Regions from separate parts of the Ruegeria sp. YTSC325 genome, predicted to be linked through region 4. Evidence: riboswitches for the same ligand, from Rfam matches in the RefSeq annotation. Region 4 holds a riboswitch; each other region holds the start of a gene.
What was found. Region 4 has a riboswitch for cobalamin ahead of AC2FF7_RS21475 (DUF1636 family protein). Riboswitches for the same ligand answer to the same signal wherever they lie in the genome.
Positions count from the first base shown of each region.

Region 1: it holds a riboswitch for cobalamin, as region 4 does, so the genes downstream of both, AC2FF7_RS14860 (DUF1636 family protein) here and AC2FF7_RS21475 (DUF1636 family protein) in region 4, are expected to answer to the same signal.
Region 2: it holds a riboswitch for cobalamin, as region 4 does, so the genes downstream of both, AC2FF7_RS10530 (hypothetical protein) here and AC2FF7_RS21475 (DUF1636 family protein) in region 4, are expected to answer to the same signal.
Region 3: it holds a riboswitch for cobalamin, as region 4 does, so the genes downstream of both, AC2FF7_RS14930 (CbtB domain-containing protein) here and AC2FF7_RS21475 (DUF1636 family protein) in region 4, are expected to answer to the same signal.

Region 1 is NZ_JBXWLY010000010.1:28,531-31,733, forward strand. It holds gene AC2FF7_RS14855 (NAD(P)-dependent oxidoreductase) at 509-1,501, opposite strand; cobalamin riboswitch at 1,613-1,821, shown strand; gene AC2FF7_RS14860 (DUF1636 family protein) at 1,907-2,281, shown strand; gene cobW (cobalamin biosynthesis protein CobW) at 2,283-3,203, shown strand, end outside.
Region 2 is NZ_JBXWLY010000006.1:48,804-52,006, forward strand. It holds RNA gene ffs (signal recognition particle sRNA small type) at 1-36, shown strand, start outside; gene AC2FF7_RS10525 (alpha/beta hydrolase family protein) at 75-932, opposite strand; cobalamin riboswitch at 1,069-1,288, shown strand; gene AC2FF7_RS10530 (hypothetical protein) at 1,371-1,778, shown strand; gene AC2FF7_RS10535 (protein-tyrosine phosphatase family protein) at 1,780-2,268, opposite strand; gene AC2FF7_RS10540 (DNA polymerase III subunit gamma/tau) at 2,402-3,203, shown strand, end outside.
Region 3 is NZ_JBXWLY010000010.1:42,950-46,152, forward strand. It holds gene cobA (uroporphyrinogen-III C-methyltransferase) at 1-556, shown strand, start outside; gene cobF (precorrin-6A synthase (deacetylating)) at 549-1,292, shown strand; cobalamin riboswitch at 1,336-1,540, shown strand; gene AC2FF7_RS14930 (CbtB domain-containing protein) at 1,577-1,747, shown strand; gene AC2FF7_RS14935 (CbtA family protein) at 1,752-2,450, shown strand; gene AC2FF7_RS14940 (hypothetical protein) at 2,516-3,010, shown strand; gene AC2FF7_RS14945 (DUF1636 family protein) at 3,007-3,203, opposite strand, start outside.
Region 4 is NZ_JBXWLY010000024.1:18,743-21,945, reverse strand. It holds gene AC2FF7_RS21485 (ABC transporter substrate-binding protein) at 1-505, opposite strand, end outside; gene AC2FF7_RS21480 (ABC transporter ATP-binding protein) at 502-1,305, opposite strand; gene AC2FF7_RS21475 (DUF1636 family protein) at 1,305-1,661, opposite strand; cobalamin riboswitch at 1,764-1,967, opposite strand; gene AC2FF7_RS21470 (helix-turn-helix domain-containing protein) at 2,094-2,741, shown strand; gene AC2FF7_RS21465 (class II glutamine amidotransferase) at 2,923-3,203, shown strand, end outside.

The DNA.
Region 1 (3,203 bases), on a different contig from region 4:
GCCGAGTGCGCCATTGAACTCAGGGCAACGCTGCGCGCGTTGGCGTGCGCCGATTGATGTTAGGCTTACCGCTTTCAAGCGAAAGTCACAAATACGGTCTTTGATCTGAAAAAAGGACGCTGACTTTCACTAAGACACAAGCGTTTTTCGATGTGCGACTGGAAAAAAGCAACTTGGCATACATGCTTGCACGACCTTGTAATCGCGAAGTAAGCAGGCGAAATCCTACTGAACGCATAGGCATGAACCAAGCGGGCAGTACAGGATCTACGGAAAACGGGCGGCTCGCGGGAATGCAAGCTCGAAACTTGCGACATGATTGGCACTTAGTATCTGAACAGGTTTTCCTAGGGTTTGTCTATTGACGATACTTAGGTTTATCCGCACACAAATTGACTGTTGCCCCGGTGGTTCAGGTAGTTCAGTGACCTGAAAAAGTGGCAGCGAGCCCAACACTCGCCGCCTCTTTTCCAAGCCGGGCAAAGCGTTTTCGCGCAGTGCAATTGCGTCATTCGGCCCGACGTCCCTGAGGAATAACCTCGTATCCGGACGCTTCCGGCTCGTAGTCTTCCATTTCGGACGGGAAGCCGGGGGCCGTGATATCCAGCCCGGTGGCCTCTTCCAACCGCTTGATAATATTAGGTGATAACTCTCGGTCGCCATAGCGGGCGATGCCGTCGTCAAAGATACGCATCATCACCGGGTTGATCTCGAGCGGCACCCCCGCCCGGTCCGCCACATCCTGAAACAGGCCAATGTCCTTTTTCACCAAATCCATCGTGAACGAAATGTCCCGCGAGCCGTTCAGAATGACTTGGCTTTCGGTTTCATGCACGAAGGATGTCCCGGATGAGATCTTGATTGCCTCGTATGTGGTGTTCAGATCCATCCCGGCGGCTTTGGCGGTCACAAGTGCTTCTGCGCAGGTGATCAGGTTGGCGGTGGCGAGGTAATTGGTCAGCACTTTCAACACCGAAGCGGTCCCTAGGTCACCGGTATGCAGAACCCGTCGGCCCATGGTGGTCAGAAAGGGCAGTATGCGCTCGAATGTGGCCCGGTCGCAGCCCGCGAAGATCGAGATATTGCCCGTCGCGGCGCGATGACAGCCACCCGATACAGGACAGTCTACCGCTGCGCCGCCACGTTCGATCACCTGGGCGCCCAATCGCTTGACTTCAGCTTCATCAGTGGTGGACATCTCCATCCAGATTTTGCCGGGGCTGACCTCAGGCAGCATCTCCTGCATCACCGCGTCCGAAGCGGCAGGCGATGGCAGGCAAGTAATAACCGCGTCGCAATCGCGCATCAGCTGGGCCGGGCTTTCGGCGGCCTTGGCCCCCTGTGACACGAAGCCGTCGACGAGGTCAGAGTTCAAATCATGTACCGTCAGTTCGATCCCGTTGCGCAGCAAAGACCCTGACAGTTTGCCGCCCACATTGCCCAAGCCGATAAAGCCCACCTTCATGCGATACACCTCCTTTTTTGGCGTCGTTTTGTTCATGGCACCATGCCGCCCCACCCAAAGTCATGCCGCCCAGCGACGCTGTCAGGTCGCTTTTAACCCGAGGTGCGAAAGATGTTTGCGACTCGCTTGACAAGGGCCTGCCCGGTGCCGCATGTCCGATCCGTTGGTGTCCATCTGCAGATGGATGAAAAGGGAATGCGTCAGCGGGTCATCCGTCAAACGCAGCCGCCCCCGCGACCGTGACCGGAGAGGGTGCCCAAGCCACTGGCCAACAAGGCCGGGAAGGCGGGTCATCCGACAGGGTAACCGCCCTGAAATCCGCAAGCCGGGAGACCTGCCAGCACCCGCGATTGAAACCGGACGGGGTGTTCCGGTGCCGGGTCACGCACGACCCGCATGAAACCCCGTCCCCCACGATGAGGATTTAGGGGGATGAGAGACATGACCGAAACCGCTCCGGTCGAGCTGCTGGTTTGCACCACCTGCCGCCGCGGCCTACCCATTGAAGATGACGCCCAACGCCCAGGCACGTTGCTGCACAAGGCGTTGGAACAGGCTGAACTGCCCGAGGGCGTGGCGCTGAAGGCTGTTGAATGCCTGTCGAATTGCGATCAGGGCTGTTCCATCGTGCTGCGCGGCGGGCCGGAACGCTGGACCTTTGTTTATGAGAACCTGAACGAAGTCGATCATGTCGACGTGATCGTAGACGGTGCCACCAAGTATCTGGCCACCGAAGACGGTCTGGTCAAATGGCGCGAGCGCCCCGAACATTTCCGCAAAAACTGCGCCTCGCGTATTCCCCCGATTGGAGCCTGACATGTCCACTTTGGAAAAACTCCCCGTTACTGTGATCACCGGCTTTTTGGGTTCGGGCAAGACCACGCTGGTGCGACACCTGATGCAGAACCCGCAGGGCAAGCGTCTGGCCGTTGTGGTCAACGAGTTTGGCGATGTCGGCGTGGACGGCGATATCCTGAAATCCTGCGCCATCCCCGATTGCCCGGCGGAAAACATCATGGAACTGGCCAATGGCTGCATTTGCTGCACCGTGGCCGATGATTTCATCCCCACGATCGAGGCGCTGATGGCGCTGGAGCCGCGCCCCGAGCATATCCTGATCGAAACCTCTGGTCTGGCGCTGCCCAAGCCGCTGCTGAAAGCGTTCGACTGGCCCGATATCCGATCCAAGATCACCGTTGACGGCGTGATAGCGCTGGCCGACGCCGAGGCCGTTGCCGCCGGTCGCTTTGCCCCGAATGTCGCGGCGGTGGATGCCCAGCGTCTGGCCGACGATTCCATCGACCACGAAACGCCTCTGTCCGAGGTGTTCGAGGATCAGATCTCCTGCGCCGACATCATCCTGCTGACCAAGCCTGATCTGGCCGGCCCCGAAGGTGTCGCCAAAGCCAAAGAGATCATCGCCGCAGAGGCCCCGCGCCCTCTGCCGGTCGTCGAAGTGGCCGAAGGCGTTGTGGACGTGCGCGTCGTGCTGGGTCTTGAGGCTGCCGCCGAGGATGACATGGAGGCGCGGCCCAGCCATCACGATGGCCACCATGATCACGAGCACGATGATTTCGAAAGCATCATCGTCGAGCTGCCGGAACAGACCGACCCGGCCGATCTGGTCGCGAAAATCGAACGTCTGGCCAAGGAACTGAACATCCTGCGCGTCAAAGGCTATGCCGCTGTTCAGGGCAAGCCAATGCGCCTTCTGGTTCAGGCTGTGGGCGCGCGCGTG
Region 2 (3,203 bases), on a different contig from region 4:
CGAGCCCCGCTTGGGTCGATGTCCAACCTCTCACTTCATCCCCGACAGTTTTGACCGGTTTAGACACGCAGCACTTATGCGATCAAGCGCGGCCATAGGGACGCGTTGCGACGCGCGAACGCGCCGATATGGCCAATGTCCTTAAGTCCGAATTCCTGCGGCGACAGCACATGACGCCGAGCGCTGGAGCCGTACAGATCTGCCAACCGCCAAACGGCTTCGGGCGGAACCATCTGGTCGTCCTCGAAAGTGAACAGATCGACCGGTTTGCCTTTCTCTGCCCAGGTTGCGGCAGGTAGCGTTTTTCCGATTTCTGGCAGATAATTTTGGGGTGCCGTGCACCACTTGCGCCACTGCCAGTAAACCGATGCAGGCAGGTCGGCCCCAAATCCCACTGCCTTTCCTGGCAGGTATCCAACTGTTTTTACCGCCAGCGGAACATGTCCATACCAGAACAAGGACGCCAACGCGCGATAAGGCCAAGGGTGATCACTGATTGTCACCAGCCCCGAACACACACAGATCATGCGATCTATATGGTCGATATCAGGTTGTATTGGCCCCAACATCCCTCCGACCGAGTGCCCTATGCTCCAGTGTTCTGCGTGTGGGTAACGCTGGCGCATTTCCGCTCTGGCGGCAGGCATGTCGGTCAGCGCCCAATCCGCCATCTTTACCCGCGATTCCTGCAGTAATCCGGTCAGTGAGTGGCCAAAGTCACGATAGTCGTAGGTCAGGCAGGCGATCCCCTGATCCGCTGCCAGCCAATTCGCGAAATGCTGATAGTAATCCCTCGGGACACCGGTCGCACCATGTACAACCACGGCGACTTTGGGATCAGTCACGGGCCGGTACAGGCGCGCCGACAGCATTGCCGAACCGGCAGAAAACCGAAAATCCTCGGTCAGGACGGGGGGTGTATCATCCAGCATAGCGTTGCTCACCTGATCTGAACTGTTCGGTTCACCCCTTATCCCCACTTCTTTGGCCGGGCTGAGTCAAGGGCGCATCAAGATGACCAAACGTCCACTTTGCGCGCGCGCCCGCTTGACTCAAAGCCCGCTCAACCGCTAGCGATGGCGTGATGGTTCTTGTCCCGTGTCGGGACAAGATGAAAAGGGAACACGGTGCGGTTCTGCCCGGTCATGCCGGAACGATCCAATGCCGCGACTGCCCCCGCAACTGTAAGCGGTGAGCAATGCCGAAATACCACTGGCCCGCAAGGCTGGGAAGGTCGGCAACGCTATGACCCGCAAGTCAGGAGACCTGCCATCAAAGCAAAACTGTAACTCGGGCGGGGTATCCGGGCGGGATTGTCAGCGCGCTGTCACACCTGATCTACGCCCCGTTCCCCGCGCGGAGGGCGCATTATGATCTGGAAGACAAAAACGCACCAATTCAGTGCAACCCTATGTCAGAAAACCGGCAAGACCTGCCCGGCTCTGGCGCAGATGGCACGGGCTATTGTGCAGGCGATGGAATCCGCAGTGCCTGCCACGTCGGATGACTTCGCGTTGGACGGCAGCGGAGAGCTGGGCCATTGCCCACAGGGCTGCATCGCCCGATTCCGCGCCCAGAAAGATCAAATTCGCATCTTCTGCGGCACTAGCACGGACGCCTCGCTCGACGCGTTGGATGGTTATGCGGATATGCTGTTCGGCCCCGATGCTGCGGCCCGTCCGGCCGGCCAGTTGCCAGTGCCGCCCTGTGCCATGCTTGAAGTGTCAGAGCTGGCCCCGGCGCAACCAGCACAGCCCCAGCAGCATCTGGCGCTGTAACTCAGTCCGGCGCGCAGGTTGCCCAACGCATCTGCCCGTCGGTTTCAACCGCACAGGGCCGCACGGCGCGCAGGCGGCGCAACGCCGCGTCGGACGCGATGCCCTGTTCGACCATAAGCCGCAGGGCGATCATGCCCGACCGCCCGCACCCGCCCCGGCAATGCACCAGCACCCGCCCTCCACGCGCCAGAATATGCGCGGCAGACTGGCTGATCCGGGGCCACGCGGCCTCGGTGTCCGGCGACGGCGCGCCAAAATCTTCAATCGGCAGGTGCGTCCAGGTTATGCCCTCGGCGTGCAGGTCATCTCCCAGTTTTCCCGCTCCGGTCTGCTCCATCTCGGAGCTTGTGGTCATCGAAATCACAAGATCGGGCCGCCAGCGGCGAATGATATCCAAATCCCGCGCATACTCCCCCGCGCGCCCCGGCAGCGGCGACAGCGCGAAATGACCGGCCCCGACCTCGACCACGTGAATTGCAAATGGCTCCATCCCCGGCCTCCTTTCCACATAGCTTCTATGCTGTGCAAACTGACCTGCAAACCGAATTTCCCCCAAGGCGGCGGTGGACGCGGGCGGCGGGGGTCTCTAGGCTGCGTCGGAACCCGAATCCGACAGAGCAGATATGACCGACACGCCCAGCCCCGCCTATCAGGTTCTTGCCCGTAAATACCGCCCTGAAACCTTTGCCGATCTGGTCGGGCAGGAGGCCATGGTACGCACGCTGAAAAACGCGTTCGAGGCGGATCGGATCGCGCAAGCCTTTATCATGACCGGCATTCGCGGCACCGGCAAAACCACCACGGCCCGGATCATCGCCAAAGGCATGAACTGCATCGGCCCCGATGGCGAGGGCAAACCGACGACCGAACCCTGCGGCCAGTGCGAACATTGTGTGGCGATCATGGAAGGTCGCCATGTGGACGTGATGGAGATGGACGCCGCCAGCCGGACCGGTGTGAACGATATTCGCGAGATCATCGACAGCGTCCGCTATCGCGCGGCCTCGGCCCGCTACAAGATTTACATCATCGACGAGGTCCACATGCTGTCGACCAGCGCCTTCAACGCGCTGCTCAAGACGCTTGAGGAACCGCCCGAGCATGTGAAGTTTATCTTTGCCACCACCGAGATTCGCAAAGTGCCGGTGACGGTCCTGTCCCGATGTCAGCGCTTTGACCTGCGACGGATCGAGCCCGAGGACATGATCGGCCTGCTGCGCAAGATCGCCGATGCCGAAGGCGCACAGATCGCCGAAGACGCGATGGCACTAATCACCCGCGCCGCCGAGGGTTCAGCCCGCGATGCGACCTCTCTTCTGGATCAGGCGATTTCACACGGCGCCGGGGAAACCAGCGCCGATCAGGTGCGTGCGATGCTGGGTCTGGCCGACCGGGGCCGAGTGCTGGACCTGATGGACATGATCC
Region 3 (3,203 bases), on a different contig from region 4:
GGCGGGCCGCCCCTCGCCCAAGCAGGACCATGTCAGCCGGTTGCTGGTGGATTACGCCCTGACCGGGCAGCGGGTCGTGCGGTTGAAATCCGGCGATGGCGGCATGTTCGGGCGTCTGGAAGAAGAACTGGTGGCCCTGCGCGCGGCTGGGATCGAATACGAGATCATACCCGGCATCCCCTCGGCCGTCGCGGCAGCGGCGGCGGCGGGCATCCCGCTGACCCGCAGGCTGACCGCGCGGCGAGTACAGTTTGTCACTGGTCATGATGTCAGCGGCAAATTGCCCGAGGACCTGAACCTGCCCGCTTTGGCCGACCCGGATGCGACCACCGTCGTCTTCATGGGCAAGCGGACTTTTCCTCTGCTGGTCGAAACGCTGAACGCCCACGGTCTGCCGCTGGAGACGCCAGCACTAATGGCCGAATCCGTCTCGACCCCCGAACAAAAGCTGCATCGCAGTACTGTAGGCGCGCTGTCCGAAAAACTGGCGGATGAGATAGGCACCGCCCCGGCGCTGATCCTTTATGGCCCGCTGGCAGAGTTTGACGATGTTTGACCTGACCTTGATCGGCATCGGCACCGGGAACCCTGACCACGTGACCTTTCAGGGCGCGCAGGCGATCCGCTCGGCGGACCTGATCCTGATCCCCCGCAAGGGCGAGAATAAGGCCGATCTGGCCGGGCTGCGCGAAAAGGTCATTGCGCAGGTGACCGACACGCCGCCGCAGATCGCCTATTTCGACATCCCCAAGCGCCGCTCGGAAGACGGGTATCTGCGCGGGGTGGACGAATGGCACGAAGCGATTGCGCTGCGCTGGCGCGAGGCGATTGCCGCCCATCCCGGCGCACAGCACGTGGCGCTGCTGATCTGGGGCGATCCGTCGCTATACGACAGCTCACTGCGAATCGCGGCGCGGTTGGACCCTCAACCGACGACGCGGGTGATCCCCGGCATCACAGCGCTGCAGGCGTTGACGGCGGCCCACGCGATTCCGATCAACGAACTGGGTGCCCCCTACATCGTTACCACGGGGCGGCGGATTCGCGACGAAGGGTGGCCGGACGGTGCATCAAACGTGGCGGTCATGTTGGATGGTGAGTGCTCGTTCCAACATCTTCAGATGGCAGATTATGACATCTGGTGGGGGGCTTACGTGGGCATGACTGAAGAAATCCTGATCAACGGCCCTCTGACCGGTGTTGCACAGTCGATTCTGGACACCCGCGCCGCTGCGCGCGCTGATCATGGGTGGATCATGGATATTTATCTTCTCAAAAAGCGCATGATCTGACCTAAAACGTCGCAAATGACGATTGCGCTGCAGCAGATGTAACGGCTAAATGAACCTGTCTGGTCCTGTCGGCAATACCGGCAAGCTAAGAGGGAATGTGGTGAGACCGCGCGCGATCGAATCCACAGCCGCCCCCGCGACTGTAAGCGGTGAGCCCTGTTCAACCAGCCACTCCTGAGTTTCAGGGGGAAGGCGAACAGAGGCATCGACCCGCGAGCCAGGAGACCTGCCAGGCACGAATGAAAACACCAACCGTCGGGTGCGACGGTAAAGGAGAACTAAAAATGGCAACTCAAGCAACAACCGCTTCGACCTCACGCGTTGGTATCCTGCCGGTTATGTTCGCTGTGGTTCTGGGCCTTGGCGTCATCACGCTGACCGGCCACGTTCAGGCCGCGGCCCTGCATGACGCAGCCCACGATGTGCGCCACGCGACCGGCTTCCCCTGCCACTAAACCCATGTTTAGCCGTATCCTGACCAGCGCGTTGTTCGCTGGTGCTGCAGCGGGGCTGATTGCCGCCTTGCTGCAGTTGGTCTTTGTGCAACCTGTGTTGCTGCACGCGGAACTGTATGAATCAGGTGAATTGGTCCATTTCGGCGGTGACGTCGTAAGTGCTCACCCCGAGCTGCCGGGAATGTTCTCGGACCTGTTCCGCGATGCGCTGAGCGTCATTTTCACGATGCTTATCTATACCGGTTATGCGCTGATGATGATTGCGCTGATGTCCGTGGCTGAGGGCAACGGCCACAAGATTGACGGGCGCACCGGCGTTTTGTGGGGGCTTGCGGGGTTCATTGCCGTGCACCTCGCACCCGGATTCTCACTCGCGCCAGAAGTGCCCGGCGTGGCAGCAGCCGATGTCGCTGCGCGTCAGATCTGGTGGTTTGCGACCGTCGCCGCAGCAGGTGTTGCCATGTGGCTGATTGCCTTTGGCGGCACCCTGATCAGCTATGTGATCGCAGCCGCCCTGCTGTTGGCCCCACATCTGATCGGCGCGCCCGAGCCGGACGTGTTTACCGGCCCCGTTCCGACCGAGATCGGCGCGCTGTTTGCCGCACGCGCCTTTGGCATCGGAATGGTAGCCTGGGTTTTGGTCGGGGCATTCGCCGGATACTTCTGGCGACATGAAAGCCAGCGTGCCGAAGCTGCGGCCTGACCAGCACGCTTATGAACACGCCGAGACCAGCTCGGCGTGTTTCTACTACCATCAAGGAACATAAAATGGCACGCTCACTTGCCCTGTTTGCAATTGGCATGGTTTTTGGCAGTGGTGCAGGATTTGTGGTTGCGGCTGCAAATGGCGTCACTTTCGACGGCCGTGACCATGGCGATCCCGCACATCACAGTTCGTCTCACGCCGAGGCAGCCGCACACGATCATTCGACTGCCATCAACCTGCCTGCTGGCGCTGATGCTCCGGGGCTTGAGATCGCTCTTACGCCCGATCCTATGGCGGGCTGGAACCTGCATGTCATGCCGCAGAACTTTCGGTTCTCACCACAAAATGCCTCAAAGACCGATGTCGACGGCGAGGGGCATGCACATGTCTACGTAAATGGAGAGAAACTGGCCCGGCTGTACGGTAACTGGATGCATATCGACCATCTGCCGCAGGGCGAGGTCGAAGTCTCGGTCTCTCTGAACGCAAACAGCCACAGCCCGCTGATGGTCGACAACATCCCCGTCAGCGCGGCGGTCACACTACAGGTCGACTAAAGCGCCGGGATACGCGCCCGCAAACACATCCGGAGCCGCCCGCAAGGCCGGGCGTCTTCGATCCAGCCTTTGGGGCTTTCCAGATAGGTCCGGCAGGTCGCCACGATATCATCGGCGTCCGAAGCGACATCGACCCCTGAAAACACATATGACGCACCGCCATCGGCCTGCAGCGCGATGGCCACGGGTTCAG
Region 4 (3,203 bases):
CCTTGTCTTCGACATGCATGACTTTGCCCAGCCGCAGAATGTCGTCAAACAAAAGGTCCATGCTGGCCTCGGGGCGGTCTTTATGCAGATGAACGCAGCTTTCAGTCAGGATCATGGTTTTGATCCCGAACGGGGCAAGTGTTTCTGGCGTTACATCACCACCGGGACGCATTCCATAGTACCAGCCGGCGAAGAACAGATCGGGTTCTACCGCGACAATATTTTCCACCGATGGATATTTCGGTGCCAGTTCGGGGATATCTCCACGTAGCGTGTCGAATTCAGGACTGGTTTTGTACCAGCCGGTGATGCCCGTGAGGCCGACGATTTTGTCTTGCAGACCCAGCGCAAAGGCCATGTCGGTCATGTTCATGTCATGTACGACCAACCGTTCGGGCTGGGTTTCAAACACCAGCGGTTCACCACAATTGTCTACGGTCACTTCATGCGCAGCAACACCGCTCGCCATGGCCATAACCAGAGCCACGGACAAGATATGTTTCATTTTGGAAATCTCCTGGAGGGTTGGGAAACAGTGGTTTTTCGTATGTCCAGCGCGGGGATCATCCGACCGTCGTGCTGAAAGAATAAGTAGTCGACGCCGAACGTGTCGCGCACATGTTGAGTCGTCAGGACCTCGGAAACAGGGCCAAACCCGGTCAGCCGGGTAGATTTCATCAACGCGACATGGGTGGCGAATTCGGGGATCATGACAATGTCATGGACAATCATTATGACGGTTATCCCCAGTCCAGCGACCAGCGACAACATCCGCCCTTTGGCGTCGGGATCCAAATGGTTCGTCGGTTCGTCCAAAAACAGAAGAGTAGGGTTCTGCGCCAGCGCACGCGCGATATGGGCGCGCTGACGTTCGCCACCCGACAACACTGCCATGCGCTTGTCGGCAAGCTCCAAAAGGCCGGTCAGGTCCAGAATTCGCGTCAAGTCGTTTGCGTGATCTTCAGAGGAGCGGTCCGAGCGAATTGGAATTTGCCCAAGTGCCACATAGTCACGCAGATGCAAGCGCCCATCGGGATATTCCTGCTGACTGACGACGGCAATTTTTCGGGCGCGCTCCGTCGCTGACAGTGTCTTCAAGCTCTGCTCTTGCACCAGAACGTCGCCTTCGGACAGAGCTTCAGCGCCACAAAGTAAGTTCAGCAGAGTGGTTTTGCCAGCGCCATTCGGACCGGCAATGGCCAGAACCGACCCCTCTTCAAGGTCGAACGAGATGTCTTGCAACAGAACGTCACCGTGAAAAGAATAGTAGGCTACACCACGCGCCTGCAGGAAGGGTCTGGTCATCATCGAGCTCCTCGAACAGCCAACGCCGGCATGCGCGCCAATGTCTTGGTTATCAGAGGCGCCGGCCTGTCTGTGGCCTTTGTCCAACCAGTTGCGCTGCCCAGGTATTGCGCGGCGAATTGGGCAAGAGCATTCAGCTCTTGCTCGGTGCCGATATCACCAAACAGGTATTGGGCTTTTCCTAGGGCCTGAAATCCGACAGTGACCGGGTGATCGCATCCAGCCATACAGTCTACTGTGCGCACTGCGAAACCCGCAGGCAATTCAGGGCACAAGGCATCCGCAATGTGCTGCGCTGCCTCCAAACCCTGACAGGTCGCGCAGATCAGAACAAAATGATCAGTGGGCTCGGCCATCAAGCGTCTGTTCCACGGCCCCTGGGGCCGTACTGAAACGCGGTCGCGCATAAAGGCGTACGAGGTACCATCAAGCCTCCTTCCAGGACGCCCCGCCCCGGGTTGGTTTCGGTTGCGATGGCAGGTCTCCTGACTTGCGGGTCGAGGCTTGGCCACCCTTCCCGACATTATTCACGTCAGTGGGATATTGGCTTCGCTCACCGCCTACAGTTGCGGGGGCAGTTACGGACTTGGCACTTAAACCTCACCGTATTCCCTTTTCACCGCTGGAGCATGCCCCAGGGAACCATCAAATGCGTCACTGCCCGAGATCAGATCGCCGGTCAACACAAATCACCGGAGGTTGCGCAGGAATGTAGTTTTGAAAATATGTTTCCTTTCAAGAAAATTGCAGGCGATAACGACGAAGCGAAAGGCGTTAAGGATAGGTTGGTGAAAGCATCAAACGATAGGTCCAAACCTCAGTTTTCTCAGGATCCCCACAAGGTCAGGGACCCCGGTGAAAAGAACCTCGAAACGGCGATCGGTCGTGAAATCCGCGCGTTGAGGTTGCAGCAGGGCGTGACAATTGCGGAATTGTCGGGGCTGACCGGGTTATCCATCAGTATGCTGTCAAAAATCGAAAACGGCTACACATCGCCTTCATTGACGACGCTACAATCGCTGGCCAATGCTCTGAGCACACCGATCACTGCATTTTTCCGCAGATATGAAGAAACCCGAAACGCAACCCACACCAAAGCGGGAAAGGGCGTTGAAACAGAGAGAGCCGGGACACGCGCAGGCCATCAATACAGCCTTTTGGGTCATATGGGGTCTAATGCCAGTGGTGTTGTGGTCGAACCCTATCTGATCACGCTGACGGAAGAGTCCGACACTTTCCCGACGTTCCAGCATGACGGGATTGAAATGCTCTACATGCTTGAAGGCGAAGTCGATTACAGACACGGCGATCAAATTTACCTGCTGGAGCCGGGTGATACGTTGTTCTTTGATGCGGACGCACCGCATGGACCCGAGTTGCTGCGCAAACTGCCAGCCCGCTACCTGTCGATCATCTCATATCCGCAGACGCGTTAGTCACGATTCGGCGATTGATAAACCGCTGCTGAGGTTTTGCGGGGTTGCTCTCCGTGATTTTTGAATGCGGGGGAAATAGATAGCCGAAAATATTCCCCTTATGAATATTAATTTCCCTTTGTTGATAACCTGAAGTTCAGGTGTTAGCGTCTGCCCAACTCAACACAGGAGAAGCTGACACATGTGTGGAATTGTCGGCCTTTTTTTGAAGGACAAAACGCTCGAGCCTCAATTGGGCGCGATGCTGACAGATATGCTGATCACAATGACAGATCGCGGCCCGGACAGCGCCGGGATCGCGATTTATGGACCTGTCGGAGATCAGGCAAAGCTCACCGTGCAATCCGACAATCCGGACGCGGATTTTCAGACTCTGGCCGAAGATTTGGCCGACGTCTTGACCAGCCCCGTCAGCTTGGGCCGCAATGACACTCATGCGGTTCTGAGCGTGGCCAACGACAA